Microterricola viridarii: one gene and its partner. The protein of the gene in region 1 binds, or shares a complex with, the protein of each later gene. Links are inferred from orthologs where the notes say so. Each region holds a gene or a part of one and is shown on either strand. Other genes may lie near its edges.

Evidence for each region.
Region 2: the proteins of rpsG (region 1) and tig are in contact, whole or in part, in a crystal structure (PDB 3GTY), measured with the Thermotoga maritima proteins. The link is inferred for Microterricola viridarii from one-to-one orthologs. Residues at the interface, in WP_004081843.1 of Thermotoga maritima: Lys34, Lys52, Lys55, Glu59, Arg62, Gln63, Glu66, Asn67, Lys69, Val71, Arg95, Ala109, Lys110, Lys111, Gly112, Arg113, Pro114, Glu117, Glu121, Ile124, Ala125, Tyr127, Asn128, Asn129, Thr130, Gly131, Lys135, Asp139, Arg142, Met143; in WP_004081061.1 of Thermotoga maritima: Glu122, Val124, Val129, Leu130, Tyr133, Glu188, Gly259, Ile262, Tyr263, Glu266, Ser270, Glu273, Gln274, Glu277, Arg308, Gln311, Ile312, Ser315, Tyr316, Glu325, Arg329, Arg336, Leu363, Phe366, Trp367, Arg373, Leu377, Arg381, Leu384, Glu387.

What each region holds. Positions count from the first base shown.
Region 1 is NZ_LT629742.1:1,066,510-1,074,830, forward strand. Bases 1-2,826 are described here. They hold rpsG (30S ribosomal protein S7), read left to right. Parts: upstream 1-1,091; coding sequence 1,092-1,562; downstream 1,563-2,826. Other genes in these bases: BLT62_RS04810 (SseB family protein), read left to right, coding at 1-331; rpsL (30S ribosomal protein S12), read left to right, coding at 718-1,092; fusA (elongation factor G), read left to right, coding at 1,653-2,826. In the rest of the region: more of fusA, read left to right, coding at 2,827-3,767; tuf (elongation factor Tu), read left to right, coding at 3,880-5,073; BLT62_RS04835 (OsmC family protein), read right to left, coding at 5,153-5,632; BLT62_RS04840 (antitoxin), read left to right, coding at 5,736-5,918; BLT62_RS04845 (YoaK family protein), read left to right, coding at 6,048-6,767; rpsJ (30S ribosomal protein S10), read left to right, coding at 7,189-7,497; rplC (50S ribosomal protein L3), read left to right, coding at 7,508-8,167; rplD (50S ribosomal protein L4), read left to right, coding at 8,172-8,321.
Region 2 is NZ_LT629742.1:1,971,458-1,979,766, forward strand. Bases 1-2,814 are described here. They hold tig (trigger factor), read left to right. Parts: upstream 1-572; coding sequence 573-2,057; downstream 2,058-2,814. Other genes in these bases: BLT62_RS08970 (tetratricopeptide repeat protein), read left to right, coding at 2,153-2,644; BLT62_RS08975 (ATP-dependent Clp protease proteolytic subunit), read left to right, coding at 2,764-2,814. Also shown: more of BLT62_RS08975, read left to right, coding at 2,815-3,357; BLT62_RS08980 (ATP-dependent Clp protease proteolytic subunit), read left to right, coding at 3,401-4,069; BLT62_RS08985 (AAA family ATPase), read left to right, coding at 4,094-4,864; ATP-dependent Clp protease ATP-binding subunit ClpX, read left to right, coding at 5,026-6,300; BLT62_RS18415 (hypothetical protein), read right to left, coding at 6,297-6,497; BLT62_RS08995 (benzoate/H(+) symporter BenE family transporter), read left to right, coding at 6,415-7,530; septation protein SepH, read right to left, coding at 7,527-8,309. UniProt on the Bacillus subtilis protein: Involved in protein export. Acts as a chaperone by maintaining the newly synthesized protein in an open conformation. Functions as a peptidyl-prolyl cis-trans isomerase.

The DNA of each region.
Region 1 (8,321 bases):
GACCCTGCTGTGGACGCTCAGCGCCAGCGAGATCATCCTCCTGGGCACCACCGCGCCGTCAGCGGGCGCCCTCCCCGCCGCACCCTTCCTGCTGGAGGACGGCACGAAGACGCTGCTCGCCCTGTTCACCCACGAGGAGAGGGCGCTGCCCTTCCGTGAGGCTCACCCGGCCGCGGCTCCCGTGCTCGGCATGACCGTGCTCACGCGCCTGCCAGAAGGACTCGGGATCATCGTGAACCCGGGCTCGCGACTTGGCTGCGAGATCCCGGCGGCCAGCATCAGCGAGTTCGTCGGAGAGCTGATGGGCACTGTCATCGACGAGTCCTCGTGACTCGCGCGGGCGGCGTGTTATTCCGAGAATCGGGGGCCGTGCTCGCCCCGGCCCCAGCGGCGGCCCCAGACCCCCTGATTGCCAGTCATTGCACAGCCCCGCTGGTTTGACCGCAGCGACACACAAAGGTAATATTTCGTGGGTGTGCGTATCGTCGTGCGCGCGGATTGTGCCCGAAAGGCACGGCCCTCGCGTCTGATGCACACACATGGGAACCCTGATTCGGGTTACCCCCACGGCATATCCACCATCCAAAAGCAGAGCTACTCAGCGCTGCCGGTGGGTCCAGATGAACTCGAACGAAACTCTCAGGCGCAAGTCAGGGGCATCCGTTCGAATGCTAATCACCAGGCTGTCACCGTGCAGCACAAATAAGGAGCTCAGTAGTGCCAACGATTCAGCAGTTGGTCCGCAAGGGACGCACGCCGAAGGTCACCAAGACCAAGGCCCCCGCCCTGAAGGCCAACCCCCAGCAGCGTGGTGTTTGCACCCGCGTCTACACCACCACCCCGAAGAAGCCGAACTCGGCCCTTCGCAAGGTTGCCCGTGTCAAGCTCTCCAACGGCACCGAGGTCACCGCCTACATCCCCGGTGAGGGCCACAACCTCCAGGAGCACTCGATGGTGCTCGTTCGCGGTGGTCGTGTGAAGGACCTCCCCGGTGTGCGCTACAAGATTGTTCGCGGCGCGCTCGACACTCAGGCAGTTAAGAATCGTAAGCAGGCTCGCAGCCGCTACGGAGCGAAGATGGACAAGAAGTAATGCCTCGTAAAGGACCAGCACCCAAGCGCCCCGTCGTAGCCGACCCGGTATACGGCGCCCCGATCGTCAGCCAGCTCGTCAACAAGATCCTTCTTGATGGCAAGAAGGGCCTCGCTGAGCGCATCGTTTACGACGCACTCGAAGGCGTTGCAGCGAAGAACGGCCAGGACGCCGTTGTCACGCTCAAGAAGGCACTCGACAACGTTCGCCCGACCCTCGAGGTCCGGTCGCGTCGCGTCGGTGGCTCCACCTACCAGGTCCCGGTCGAGGTCAAGCCTCACCGCGCCAACACCCTGGCTCTCCGCTGGCTCACCAGCTACGCCAAGGCTCGTCGCGAGAAGACCATGACCGAGCGCCTCACCAACGAGATTCTCGATGCGAGCAACGGCCTCGGCGCCGCTGTCAAGCGTCGTGAAGACACGCACAAGATGGCCGAGTCGAACAAGGCCTTCGCACACTACCGCTGGTAGCAAGTGCCTTTCGGATGCCGCGGGCTCACGCCCGCGGCATCCGAGAGCCTCGTTCGACCCCATCAACCAACAAACTTTCGGAGGAATCCCGTGGCACAAGATGTGCTCACCGACCTGAGTAAGGTCCGCAACATCGGCATCATGGCTCACATTGATGCCGGTAAGACCACCACGACCGAGCGCATCCTGTTCTACACGGGCGTCAACCACAAGATCGGCGAGACCCACGATGGTGGCGCGACGACCGACTGGATGGAGCAGGAGAAGGAACGTGGCATCACGATTACTTCCGCTGCGGTCACCTGCTTCTGGAACAAGAACCAGGTCAACATCATTGACACCCCCGGCCACGTTGACTTCACCGTTGAGGTAGAGCGTTCGCTCCGCGTCCTCGACGGCGCCGTTGCTGTGTTCGACGGCAAGGAGGGCGTCGAGCCCCAGTCCGAGACCGTGTGGCGTCAGGCCGACAAGTACGTCGTCCCCCGCATCTGCTTCGTCAACAAGATGGACAAGCTGGGCGCAGACTTCTACTACACCGTCAGCACCATCGTCAGCCGTCTCGGCGCTCGTCCGCTGGTTCTCCAGCTGCCGATCGGTGAAGAGTCCGGCTTCGAGGGCGTTGTCGACCTCGTCGAGATGCGTGCACTCACCTGGCGCGGCGACGCAAAGGGTGACGTCCAGATGGGCGCCAAGTACGCCATCGAGGAGATCCCCGCCGACCTCGTCGAGAAGGCCGCCGAGTACCGCACCGCGCTGCTCGAGGTTGTCGCCGAGACCGACGACGCTCTGATGGAGAAGTACTTCGGTGGCGAAGAGCTCACCGTCGCCGAGATCAAGGGCGCGATCCGCAAGCTCACGGTCAACAGCGAGATCTACCCGGTTCTCTGTGGCTCTGCCTTCAAGAACCGCGGCGTTCAGCCGATGCTCGACGCCGTCATCGACTACCTCCCGTCGCCGCTCGACGTCCCGGCCATCGAGGCCCACGACGCCCGCGACGAGGAGAAGGTCGTCCTCCGTCACGCCGACGCCACCGAGCCGTTCGCTGCTCTCGCGTTCAAGGTTGCTGTGCACCCGTTCTTCGGTCGCCTCACCTACATCCGCGTGTACTCCGGCCGCCTCGACAGCGGTGCCCAGGTCATCAACTCGACCAAGGGCAAGAAGGAGCGCATCGGCAAGATCTTCCAGATGCACGCCAACAAGGAAAACCCTGTTGACTCCGTCACCGCTGGAAACATCTACGCCGTCATCGGCCTCAAGGACACCACCACCGGTGACACCCTGTGTGACCCGGACAACCAGGTTGTTCTCGAGTCGATGACCTTCCCCGAGCCCGTCATTGAGGTTGCTATCGAGCCCAAGACCAAGGCTGACCAGGAGAAGCTCGGCACCGCGATCCAGAAGCTCGCCGAAGAAGACCCGACGTTCCGCACCGAGCAGAACGCTGAGACCGGTCAGACGGTCATCAAGGGCATGGGCGAGCTCCACCTCGACATCCTCGTTGACCGCATGAAGCGCGAGTTCAACGTTGAGGCCAACGTTGGTAAGCCGCAGGTGGCGTACCGCGAGACCATCAAGAAGGCCGTCGAGAAGCACGACTACACCCACAAGAAGCAGACCGGTGGTTCGGGTCAGTTCGCTAAGATCCAGTTCGGCCTCGAGCCGATGGAGGTCACCTCCGACAAGATCTACGAGTTCGACAACAAGGTCACCGGTGGCCGTATCCCTCGCGAGTACATCCCCTCGGTGGACGCGGGCTTCCGGGATGCCATGCAGTACGGCATCCTCGCTGGGTACCCGTTGGTCGGCGTCAAGGCAATCCTGCTTGACGGCGCTGCCCACGACGTCGACTCTTCGGAGATGGCGTTCAAGATTGCCGGCTCGATGGGCTTCAAGGAAGCCGCTCGGAAGGCAAACCCGGTTCTGCTCGAGCCGCTCATGGCCGTCGAGGTCCGCACCCCTGAGGAATACATGGGTGATGTCATCGGCGACCTGAACTCGCGTCGCGGTCAGATCCAGTCCATGGAGGACGCAAGCGGTGTGAAGGTTATTCGCGCCAATGTTCCGCTCTCGGAAATGTTCGGTTACATCGGTGACCTGCGGTCGAAGACCTCTGGTCGCGCCGTGTACTCGATGACCTTCGAAAGCTACGCCGAGGTTCCCAAGGCTGTCGCCGACGAGATCGTGGCAAAGAACAAGGGCGAATAGCCCCTGTTAGTGCGAGCCATCCGGTTCGCGTAACATAACAAACAATCACCGTAGAGAACCGGTCGCAATCCAGCGACCGGGGCTTCTACTCGAGTCCTGAGGAGGACCCACAGTGGCCAAGGCCAAGTTCGAGCGGACCAAGCCGCACGTAAACATCGGAACGATCGGTCACGTTGACCACGGTAAGACCACGCTGACTGCAGCGATCTCGAAGGTCCTGGCAGACAAGTTCCCGTCCGCCACCAACGTGCAGCGCGACTTCGCTACCATCGACTCCGCTCCCGAGGAGCGCCAGCGTGGTATCACGATCAACATCTCGCACGTTGAGTACGAGACCCCGAAGCGCCACTACGCGCACGTCGACGCCCCGGGTCACGCTGACTACATCAAGAACATGATCACCGGTGCTGCTCAGATGGACGGCGCAATCCTCGTGGTTGCCGCTACTGACGGCCCGATGGCTCAGACCCGTGAGCACGTTCTGCTCGCCAAGCAGGTCGGCGTGCCGTACCTGATGGTCGCGCTGAACAAGTCCGACATGGTTGACGACGAAGAGATCCTTGAGCTCGTTGAGCTCGAGGTTCGCGAGCTCCTCTCCAGCCAGGGCTTCGACGGCGACGAGGCCCCCGTGGTCCGCGTCTCCGGCCTGAAGGCTCTCGAGGGCGACGAGAAGTGGACCCAGGCTGTCCTGGACCTCATGACCGCTGCTGACGAGCACATCCCGGACCCCGTCCGTGACCGTGACAAGCCGTTCCTCATGCCCGTCGAGGACGTCTTCACCATCACCGGTCGTGGAACGGTCGTCACCGGCCGCGCCGAGCGTGGAACCCTGAAGATCAACTCCGAGGTCGAGATCGTCGGCATCCGCCCGACGCAGAAGACCACGGTCACGGGTATCGAGATGTTCCACAAGCAGCTCGACGAGGCCTGGGCCGGCGAGAACTGTGGTCTGCTGCTCCGCGGCACGAAGCGTGAAGACGTCGAGCGTGGCCAGGTTGTCGTTCAGCCCGGTTCCGTGACGCCTCACACCAACTTCGAGGGCACCGCCTACATCCTGTCCAAGGATGAGGGTGGCCGTCACAACCCGTTCTACGCGAACTACCGTCCGCAGTTCTACTTCCGTACCACGGACGTCACCGGCGTCATCACGCTGCCCGAGGGCACCGAGATGGTCATGCCCGGCGACACCACCGACATGACCGTTGAGCTGATCCAGCCCATCGCCATGGAAGACGGCCTCGGCTTCGCCATCCGTGAGGGTGGCCGCACCGTTGGCGCCGGCACGGTGACCAAGGTCCTCAAGTAGTTTCTACTGGTTGATCCCTGATGGGGTCGAGCCTTCGGGCTCGGCCCCATCAGTCTTTTAACGCCGTCGAGCGCTGCCGTCAGTGCAGCGGTTCGCCGTTCACGGTCGTGCTCAGTTCGATGCTGTCGCCGACGCTGCGCGCCACGGTGCAGCTGGCCGCGATCGAGCGGCCGATGATCGCCAGCAGCTTCTGCTTCTCGGCATCGCTCAGCCCGCCCAGCTCGAGCAGCATCTCCTCCTCGATCGCGAAGTAGCGCTCCTCGGCCGGGTCCGAGTCGCCGTGCGCCCAGACGGTGGAGGCGAAGTCGTCGCCGAGCCGGCGGGCCGTCGCCCGATCCGAGCTCATCCCCGCGCAGCCGGCCAGCGCCAGCTTGAGCAGCTCGCCAGGGGTGAAATGGCCGGGCGCGTCGACGGGCCCGATCAAGACCTCGCTGCCGCGTGCGTTGCGACCGAGGTATCGCCGCGTGCCCGTGCGGGTGGCGCTCACGCTGGCCGGCCCGCTCCGGGCAGAGGGGGCGGCAGGTGGTGCGGCAGTGGGTGGTTCCGAGAATTCGCTCATGCCCCATTGTGCGGCAGCGGTCCCCTGTACATATTCAGGGAGCGGAACAAGAATGGAGGTATGCGCGCCGCTTGGCACGCGTGCCGCGACGAAAGGGGCGAGTATGGGTATCGAAGATCTGACCAACCAGGCCAAGGATTTCCTGAAGAGCGAGCAGGCTGAAGGCATCAGCGACAAGCTCCTCGACGGGGCGGCCGGCCTCGCCAACAAGGTCAGCGGCGACAAGTTCGCCGACCACGTCGACACCGCGCGCAACGCGGCCGACGGAGCCGTCGGCAACGAGTAGAGGCTTCCCGGGAGCAATCCCACAAATCCTGGGCGGGGCCGAGCGCAAGCTCGGCCCCGCTTTGCTGTGCACGCCCGCCGCGGCGGGGCCGCAGCGCGGGCTTCGCTAAAGTCGTCTGCGGAGGTCACCATGACGGATGCCACGCGCGCCCCATTCGACAAGAAGCAGGCCGATCGCTTCTACCTGCCCGCGCTGCTCCTGCTCACGCTCGCCACCGGCGTCGTCGACGCGGTCAGCTACCTCGCGCTGGACAGGGTCTTCACCGGCAACATGACCGGCAACGTGCTGTTCATCGGCTTCGCCCTGGCGGGGGAGGGCGGCATCCCGCTGCTGAACAACACGCTCGCGCTGGCCGGCTTCCTGCTGGGCGCGCTCGTGGCCGCACGCGTGCTGAGGGGCAGAAGGCACGCCAGCCGGCTGCCGACCGCCAACCTCGTCGTCTTGGTCGGCGGGGCCGCGTTCACCGTCGCCCTGGCCGTGTTCTGGCTCCTCGTCGGCGCCCTGGACGAGGGCGCGATGCTCGGGGTCACCGCGGTGCTCGCGCTCGTCATGGGCGCACAGGCGGCGAGCGTGCGCTCGACGGGCATCAGCGACGTGAGCACGATCGTCGTCACCAGCACCCTGGCCAACCTCGCGATCGACAGCCGGCTCTCCGGCGGGCCGGGCGAGAAATGGCCGCGGCGCGTCTTCGCCGTCGTCGCGATGGGCGCTGGCGGCGCGATCGGCGCACTGCTGCTCCGCTTCACCGGGCACGGGGCAATCCCGCTGCTTGTGGCCGGCCTTGTCATGCTCGCCTGCGTGCTGCTGCTGCACCGGGCGCGAACCCGTGAACTCGCTGCATCCGCCTGATCCGAGCACGGCGACTGCCCCGGAATGACGGGGGAGTCGCGCCCGCCGAGCGCGACACGCCCGGGTTGCACTTGCCCCTGATTTGTGGCAAACTTGTCCAGTTCAACATTTCCGTCGTTCGTGCTGCGCACAGCGACGGGATCACTGCCAGGTAGTGCATAGTTTCGCCCCGGTTCTCCGCTGTGAGAACCGATCGAGCTAGGCCGCGGGGAGCAGAACAAACTTCATCACAGCCATGCCCAGAGCTTCGCTCTGCGCCGTGACGGCCTCGGCCAGAACAGTGGGGTGATGAGGGTGGTGCGGGCCTCGGCCCAGAGCCGCCCGATTGACAGATAAATAGTGGTGCGACTTACGAAGTACTACGACGGCGTCCAATGCAGCCAACCGGATGTAAGACGCCTTGACAGAGAGAGAGTCAGACATGGCGGGACAGAAGATCCGCATTCGACTTAAGTCTTACGACCACGAGGTAATCGATACCTCCGCTCGCAAGATCGTTGACACGGTCACCCGTGCTGGTGCCACCGTTGTTGGCCCGGTACCGCTTCCGACCGAGAAGAACGTGGTGTGCGTCATCCGTTCACCTCACAAGTACAAGGACAGCCGGGAGCACTTTGAAATGCGCACCCACAAGCGTCTGATCGACATCATCGACCCGACGCCCAAGGCCGTCGACTCGCTTATGCGTCTCGACCTGCCGGCAGACGTCAACATCGAGATCAAGCTCTAAGGGGGCCGGGATGTCTTACGCAGATACGAAGACCTCCAAGGGACTGCTCGGCACGAAGCTCGGCATGACCCAGGTCTGGGACGAGAACAACAAGCTTGTTCCCGTTACCGTCATTGAAATCGCCCCGAACGTGGTCACCCAGGTTCGCAACGTCGAGACCGACGGCTACCTCGCCGTCCAGATCGCGTCCGGCCAGATCGACCCGCGCAAGGTGAACAAGCCTGCCGCTGGTCACTTCGAGAAGGCTGGCGTCACGCCTCGCCGTCACGTCACCGAGGTTCGCACCGCGGATGCCGCTGACTACAGCGCTGGCCAGGAGCTCACCGTCGAGGGAACCTTCGAGGCCGGCCAGCTGGTCGACGTCATGGGCACCTCGAAGGGCAAGGGTTTCGCCGGTGTCATGAAGCGTCACAACTTCAAGGGTGTTTCCGCTTCGCACGGTGCACACCGCAACCACCGCAAGCCCGGTTCCATCGGTGCTTCCTCGACCCCGAGCCGTGTCTTCAAGGGCATGCGCATGGCCGGTCGCATGGGTGGAGAGCGCGTCACCGTGCTCAACCTCAAGGTGCACTCGGTTGACGCCGAGAAGGGCCTCCTGCTGGTCAAGGGCGCCGTTCCCGGTGCTCGCGGCCGTCTCGTTTTCGTTCGCAACGCAGTGAAGGGGGCGTAACCAGATGGCTACCGCTACCAACACCATCGACGTCGTCGACGTGAAGGGCAAGAAGGCCGGCTCCATCGAGCTGCCCGCCGAGCTCTTTGACGTTCCGACGAACGTTCCGCTCATCCACCAGGTCGTTGTCGCGCAGCTCGCTGCCGCACGCCAG
Region 2 (8,309 bases), 900 kb from region 1 along the record:
GTACTCGAGCGTCTAGCCAACGCAAGGTTGGGTTGAATTCGCATTTGTGTGCGGCACTGAGGCCCGGTCGCCAAATTGGAGTTGACAGGATAGCGCGGGGGTGCGTCGCCGCCAGACGGCTTGCGAGGAAATCGAACGCGGCGGCGCTGGGCCTTCCGGCTTTGGATGTTGCAACCACGGATGCCGTAGCGCTAATCAGAGAGGGGATGACGGGAATCGAACCCGCGTGATCAGTTTGGAAGACTGAGGCTCTACCATTGAGCTACATCCCCGTGACCTACAGCTGCAGGCACTTGGACAATGTTAGTACAGGTTTTGGGGTGCTTTGTACGCACGCCTGGGCAAAGCTGGTTGAATCGGTGCAGTAGACTTGCGGAGGTCTTTCCACTCGGGTGCAAACTTGCATGTTGTGGCCGGGAAGACATTACGGGTTGCGGCACTGACTCGGGGCGTAGCTCAGCTTGGTAGAGCGCTCGGTTTGGGACCGAGAGGTCGCAGGTTCGAATCCTGTCGCCCCGACCACGTCGTGAGACATCCCAGCAGAACTTTTGACGTCTAGGAGAATTGCCACAATGCCAAACACTTCGGTTGAAATGCTCAGCCCGACGCGCGCCAAGCTGACCATCTCGGTTTCGCCCGAAGAGCTGAAGCCCAGCATCACCCACGCTTACGGCCACATCGCCGAGCAGGTCAGCGTTCCCGGCTTCCGCAAGGGCAAGGTTCCGCCCGCGATCCTCGACCAGCGCGTTGGCAAGGGTGCCGTCATCGAGCACGCCGTCAACGAGGGCCTCGACGGTTTCTACCGTCTCGCCGTCGCCGAGCACGACCTGCGCCCGCTGGGCCGCCCCAACGCCGACATCGTCGAGTGGCCCTCCGACAAGGACTTCTCGGGCGACCTGCTCCTCTCGATCGAGGTCGACGTGCGCCCCGAGCTCACGCTGCCCGAGCTCGCCGGCATCGCCATCACGGTGGACGCCGCCGAGATCTCCGACGAGGACGTCGACGCCGAGCTGGAGAAGCTGCGCAGCCGCTTCGGCACGCTCATCACGGTCGACCGCCCCGCCAAGACCGGTGACTTCGTCACCATCGACCTCACCGCCAAGATCGGCGACGACGAGGTCGACAACGCCAGCGGCATCTCCTACGAGGTCGGCTCCGGCGAGCTCATCGAGGGCATCGACGAGGCCCTCGACGCGCTCTCCGCCGACGAGACCACCACCTTCGAGTCCAAGCTGCTCGGCGGCGACCGTGAGGGCGAGACCGCTCTCATCACCGTCACCGTCACCGCGGTCAAGGAGCGCGAGCTCCCCGCTGCAGACGACGACTTCGCTCAGATCGCCAGCGAGTTCGACACCATCGCCGAGCTGCGCGAGAGCCTCGTCAAGCAGGTCGAGGGCAACAAGACCTTCGCTCAGGGCGGCCAGGCACGCGACCTCCTCATCGACAAGCTGCACGAGCTCGTCGAGGTTCCCGTTCCCGTCTCCCTCGTCGAGGACGAGGTGAACCGTCACCTCGAGGGTGAAGGCCGCCTCCAGGACGACGAGCACCGCGCAGAGGTCACCGAGTCCAGCGAGAAGACCTTCCGCACCCAGATCCTCCTCGACGCGATCGCCGAGGCCGAAGAGGTCAAGGTCAGCCAGGACGAGCTCTCGCAGTACCTCGTCCAGGGTGCAGCCCAGTACGGCATGAACCCGGCCGAGTTCGTTCAGATCCTGAGCGAGAACGGCCAGATCCAGGCCATGGTCGGCGAGGTTGCCCGCAACAAGGCCCTCGCGATCGTCCTCGGCAAGGCTGTCGTCACCGACGCCAACGGCAAGACCGTTGACCTCGCCGAGTTCACCGCCGTCGACAACGGTGAGGACGAGGCAGAGGCCGAGGCCGAGAAGCCCGCCAAGAAGGCTCCGGCCAAGAAGGCTCCGGCCAAGAAGGCTGCCGAGAAGAAGGCTTCCGACGAGGAGAAGGCTTCCGACGAGGAGCCGGCCGCGAAGAAGCCGGCCGCGAAGAAGCCCGCCGCGAAGAAGGCCGCCAAGGCCGACGACGCCGAGGCTGCCAAGTAGTCACACGCTTGTCCTGAACGAGGGTCGGATGCCGCTGGCATCCGGCCCTCGTTCTGTTCCGCCCCTTGTTCCACCCCGAGCACCCAGGAGATCGCATGGACCGCCGTACCGAGTGGCAGGCGCGCGTCGACGCCGTGTGGGCCGACGCCGCGCTGAACAACGCCGAGGTCATCGACCGCATCGACGAGCTGGCCGCCGACTGGCCGGAGGACGACGCGCTGTCCCTGTTCCAGACCGCGGGCGCCCGCGACTCCGCCGGCCTCGAGGCGCAGGCGGCGCCGCGCTACGAGAAGGCCCTGGCCCTCGGCCTGCCCGAGTCGGAGCGCGCCCAGGCCACCATCCAGCTGGCCAGCACGCTGCGCAACCTCGGCCGGGCCGACGAGGCCATCGCGCTGCTCCGCGCCGAACTGGCCGAGCGGCCGGCCGGCGAGTATGCCGGCGCCGCGACCGCGTTCCTCGCACTGGCGCTGGCCGACACCGGGAACGCGCAGGAGGCGACGCAGCTGGCCGTGCTCGCCCTGGTGCCGCACCTGCCCCGCTACCAGCGCAGCGTGGCGGCCTACGCCAGGGCCCTGACCGCGCCCTGACGGGCCGCCCCGTTCGGGCGCGCGGGGGACTCGCGATCTGCCCACGGCGAACACCGCCGTTCCCGGGCCGTCGCTCCGATAGATTCGTCATACCGCGTTAACTGAAACGGAGCGACAACATGGCTGAACCTCTGGTAGCCACCAGCGTTTTTGATCGACTGCTGAAGGACCGCATCATCTGGCTCGGTTCCGAGGTGCGCGACGACAACGCCAACGAGATCGCCGCCAAGCTCTTGCTGCTGGCCGCCGAAGACTCCAAGCGCGACATCTACCTCTACATCAACTCGCCCGGTGGCTCGATCACGGCCGGCATGGCCATCTACGACACCATGCAGTTCGTGCCGAACGACATCGTCACCGTCGGCATCGGCATGGCGGCGTCCATGGGGCAGCTGCTGCTCACCGCCGGCACCAAGGGCAAGCGCTACATCACCCCGAACGCCCGGGTGCTGCTGCACCAGCCGCACGGTGGCTTCGGCGGCACCTCCAGCGACATCCAGACGCAGGCACAGCTCATCAACGACATGAAGCGCCGCCTCGCCGAGATCACCGCTGCGCAGACCGGCAAGTCCGTCGAGCAGATCAACGCCGACGGCGACCGCGACCGTTGGTTCGACGCCGAGCAGGCCCTCGAGTACGGCTTCGTCGACCACATCCGCGAGTCCGCCCTGGATGTCACCGGCGGCGGCGGAACCGAAACCGAAACCAAATAGGCCCCCGAGCATCGACAATTCGAGCAGAAACGAAGAGACGACTATGACGACCCCCAGCTTCGGTGGCACCGCATTCTCCAGCATGCAGGCACCCGGCTCCCGCTACATCCTGCCCACGTTCGAGGAGCGCACGGCCTACGGCTACAAGCGCCAGGACCCCTACGCCAAGCTGTTCGAGGACCGCATCATCTTCCTCGGCGTGCAGGTGGATGACGCCTCCGCCGACGACGTGATGGCCCAGCTGCTCGTGCTCGAGAGCATGGACCCCGACCGCGACATCCAGATGTACATCAACTCGCCCGGTGGCTCCTTCACCGCAATGACGGCCATCTACGACACGATGCAGTACATCCGCCCGCAGGTGCAGACCATCGTCCTCGGCCAGGCGGCCTCCGCCGCCGCCGTGCTGACCGCCGCCGGAGCCCCCGGCAAGCGTCTGGCACTGCCGAACGCGCGCATCCTGATCCACCAGCCCGCCGTCGGCGAGGCCGGCCGCGGCCAGGCGTCCGACATCGAGATCCAGGCCAAGGAGATCCTGCGCATGCGCACCTGGCTCGAGGAGACGCTGGCCAAGCACTCCAACCGCGACGCCGCCCAGGTGAACAAGGACATCGACCGCGACAAGATCCTGAGCGCCGACGAGGCACTCGAGTACGGCCTGATCGACCAGGTGCTCACCTCGCGCAAGAGCCTCGCGGCCCTCACCAAGTAGACCCCGCACAGCTCGGCGCACTGCATGAACGCGACGGGGGACTGGCTGCACGACCGCCGGCCCATCCGTCGCGTTTCTGCGCTGCGGGACGCTGCGGTGGCGGATGCCGAGACCGATGGCGGCGAGTGGCCGGCGAGCATCCCGGCGATCGCCGCGGTGCTCCGCGACGGGCTCGACTTCGGCCCAGGCGTCACCTTCCTCGTCGGCGAGAACGGCAGCGGCAAGTCCACGCTGCTGGAGGGCATCGCCATGGCCGCCGGCCTGCCGCCGGAGGGCGGCAGCAGCAACGGATCGCACACGACGCGCCCCACGGAGTCCCCGCTGGCCGACTGGCTGCAGATCGAGCGCGGGCCCGGCGCGCCGCGCGGCGGGTTCTTCCTCCGCGCAGAGACCATGCACGGCTACTACAGCTATCTGGAGTCGCTGGACGGCAGCCCCGATCGGCACCTGCACTCGCTCAGTCACGGCGAGTCGTTCAACGACCTGCTCGACAACAAGCTGAACCACCCCCGCTACGTCACCGGGCTGGCCTGCCTGGACGAGCCGGAGGCCGCGCTGTCCTTCGCGTCCACCCTCAACTGGATGGTGGGGCTGCGCGACATGGTCGAGCGCGGCAGCCAGGTGATCTGCGCGACGCACTCGCCGGTGCTCGCCGCGCTGCCCGGGGCGCGCATCCTGGAACTGGGAGACTGGGGCATCCGCGAGGCGAACTGGGAGGGGCTGCAGCTCGTCGGGCACTGGCGCACGTTCCTGGACTCGCCGGATCGCTACCTGCGCCACCTCTTCGCCGATTGAAAGGCGACGGACGCTCAATTTCGGGCAACCGGTCCGAGAAACTGCGGGCGTCGCTCGCCGCGATGTCGGCATCACAGGATAGGCTCGGAACACGTTCTGGAACACTCGTTTCGAGACACGAGTGGCAAGACACGAATTCAAGTCGCTGAGGAGGCGGACGGATGGCACGCATAGGTGAAAGCGCCGATCTGCTCAAATGCTCCTTCTGTGGGAAGAGCCAGAAGCAGGTCCAGCAGCTCATCGCTGGGCCCGGCGTCTACATCTGCGACGAGTGCGTCGAGCTCTGCAACGAGATCATCGAGGAGCGCCTCGCCGAATCCGGCGAGGAGGCCACCGGCGACTTCGAGCTGCCCAAGCCGAAGGAGATCTTCGGCTTCCTCGAGGAGTACGTGATCGGGCAGGAGCCCGCCAAGCGCGCCCTGGCCGTCGCCGTCTACAACCACTACAAGCGCGTGCGCGCGCGCAGCGCCATCGGGCCGGCCGACGTCAAGGACGACATCGAGATCGCCAAGTCCAACATCCTGCTGATCGGCCCGACCGGCTGCGGCAAGACCTACCTCGCGCAGACCCTCGCCAAGCGCCTCAACGTGCCGTTCGCGGTCGCGGATGCCACCGCGCTGACCGAGGCCGGCTACGTCGGCGAGGACGTCGAGAACATCCTGCTCAAGCTGATCCAGGCCGCCGACTACGACGTCAAGCGGGCAGAGACCGGCATCATCTACATCGACGAGGTCGACAAGATCGCCCGCAAGGCAGAGAATCCGTCGATCACACGCGACGTCTCCGGCGAGGGCGTGCAGCAGGCGCTGCTGAAGATCCTCGAGGGCACGGTCGCCTCGGTGCCGCCGCAGGGCGGGCGCAAGCACCCGCACCAGGAGTTCATCCAGATCGACACCACGAACGTGCTGTTCATCGTGGCGGGCGCCTTCGCCGGCCTGGAGGAGATCATCTCCTCCCGGGCGGGCAAGAAGGGCATCGGCTTCGGCGCCCCGCTGCACTCCAAGGGCGACGACGTCAACCTGTTCAGCGAGGTGCTGCCGGAGGACCTGCAGAAGTTCGGGCTCATCCCCGAGTTCATCGGCAGGCTCCCCGTCGTCACCACCGTCAGCCAGCTCGACCAGGCGGCGCTCATGGAGATCCTCACCAAGCCGAAGAACGCCCTCGTGCGCCAGTACCAGCGCATGTTCGAGTACGACGGCGTCGAGCTCGAGTTCGAGGAGTCGGCGCTGGAGGCCATCGCGGACCTCGCGGTGCTCCGGCAGACCGGCGCCAGAGGGCTCCGCGCCATCATGGAGGAGGTGCTCGGGCCGATCATGTTCGAGGTGCCCTCCAGCGAGGAGGTGGCGCGAGTGGTTGTCACCCGGGCCGCCGTGCTCGAGAACGCCGCACCCACGATCGTCCCGCACAAGGTGCGCCGCCAGGAGAAGTCGGCCTAGCCCGACCGCTTCAGAGCCAACGCTTCACTGACGAAGGGCACGGGCATCCTGCAACCCATCTTCGCCGGCATCGTCGCCGCGATCACCGGATTCGCCAGTTCCTTCGCCCTGGTCATCGCCGGGCTCGTCGCCGTCGGGGCCAGCGACGAACAGGCCGCATCCGGCCTGTTCGCCCTCTGCCTGGCGGTGGGCGTCATCTGCGTCCTGCTCCCGTGGCTGCTGAAGGTCCCCGTCTCCTTCGCCTGGTCGACGCCGGGCGCCGCGCTGCTGCTGGCGGCGGGCGCGACGACGCAGAACTTCGCCGCAGCAGTGGGCGCGTTCCTCGTCTGCGCGGCGCTCATCGTGCTGTGCGGGCTCTGGCCGCTGCTCGGCCGGCTGATCACCCGCATCCCGAAGTCCCTCGCGGGAGCGATGCTCGCCGGCATCCTGTTCCCGATCTGCATCGCGCCGGTCACCGCCGCCATCGAGCAGCCGCTCGTCGCCGTGCCGATGATCCTCGTCTGGCTGCTGCTCAGCCGGCTCGCGCCCCGCTGGGCCGTGCCGGCCGCCATGCTGGTGGCTGCGGTCGGCATCGCCGCGATCGCGGGGCCTGCCGCCCTCAGCGGGCAGTCCGCACTTCCCCGGCTGGAGTTCGTCGCCCCCGTCTTCGAGCCCGCCGTCATCGTGAGCCTCGGCATCCCGCTCTTCATCGTCACGATGGCGGGCCAGAACGTGCCGGGCTTCGCCGTGCTCTCGACCTTCGGATACACCGTCGCGCCGCGCACGGCGCTGCTCAGCACGGGCCTCGCCTCGGCCGGGGCGGCGCTCTTCGGCGGGCACGTGATCAACCTGGCCGCGATCACCGCGGCGTTGATGGCCAGCCCGGAGGCGCACCCGGAGCGCTCGAGGCGCTGGGTGGCCACCGTCAGCTCCGGCTTCGTCTACCTGGCCCTCGGCGTCGGGGCGGGCGTGGCGGCGGCCCTGGTGGCGGCTGCACCGCCGGTGATCATCATCGCCGTGGCTGGATTGGCCCTGCTCGGCGCGCTCGTGACCGCCGTGTCGAACGCGCTCGAGGTCGCCGAGCAGCGCATCAGCGCGATCGCGACGTTCCTGGTGACGGCATCCGGCGTCGCGATCGCCGGCATCGGATCGGCCTTCTGGGGCCTCCTGGTCGGCGGCGTGTTCCTGCTCTGGCTGGTGCCAGCGGTGCGCACGCCGCAGGCGCAGCGCGAGCCGGCGCTGCGGCCCTAGGCCAGGTCGTCGTCGGTGCGCGCGCCGAAGACGATCTCGTCCCAGCTCGGCATCGACGCCCGGCCCTTCTTGGCGCGGGCCGCGGGTGCGGCCGGGGGCACGGCAGAGACCACCGCGGGGGCCGCTGCGGGCTCGGCGGCGGTCGGCACCGCGGTCGGCACGGGGCCGGTGGGCGCGGCCGGCGACGGGACGCCCACCGGCTTGCTGACGGCTCCCCAGAGCCGCAGCGTCGGGTTGGACGGGGCCTCGTCGGAGCTGTCGCCGGGGGCGGGCGTCTGCGACGCCTCGGTCGAGACGGCCGGCACCTCGATCCGGGGCGCGGCCGGAACGGCGGTCGGCCCGGTCAGGGTCTGGCGTGGCTCGGCCACGGTCGAGGAGGCGGCCTCGCGTTCCCCGCGCCGACGGCGCAGCGCCTCGAGCAGGTCGGCGGTCTCGCTGAGCGAGGTGGCCGGCTCGTCGGCGCGTTTGATGGCGGCCTTGCTCGCGGCGGGGCTGGAGGAGGCGGCCCGGCCGTACGCCATGGGCTCCAGCTGGGAGACGACGTCGCCGGGATCGTCGCCGATCAGCGGGTCGCGGAACGAGAACGCGCCGCTGTCGAAGCGCGACTCGTCGATCGTGGTGTCGTGGCCGACGGCGCGCAGCCGGGGGATCAGTGAGCCGCTGATCTCGCCCTGCTGCGAGAGCGTCACGGCCTCGGAGTTCAAGGGGGAGAGGGTGAGCTTCTTCGGCTCGAAGGCCCAGCGCGCGTCGTGGTCGATTCCGTCGGCGGTGAAGGCGAG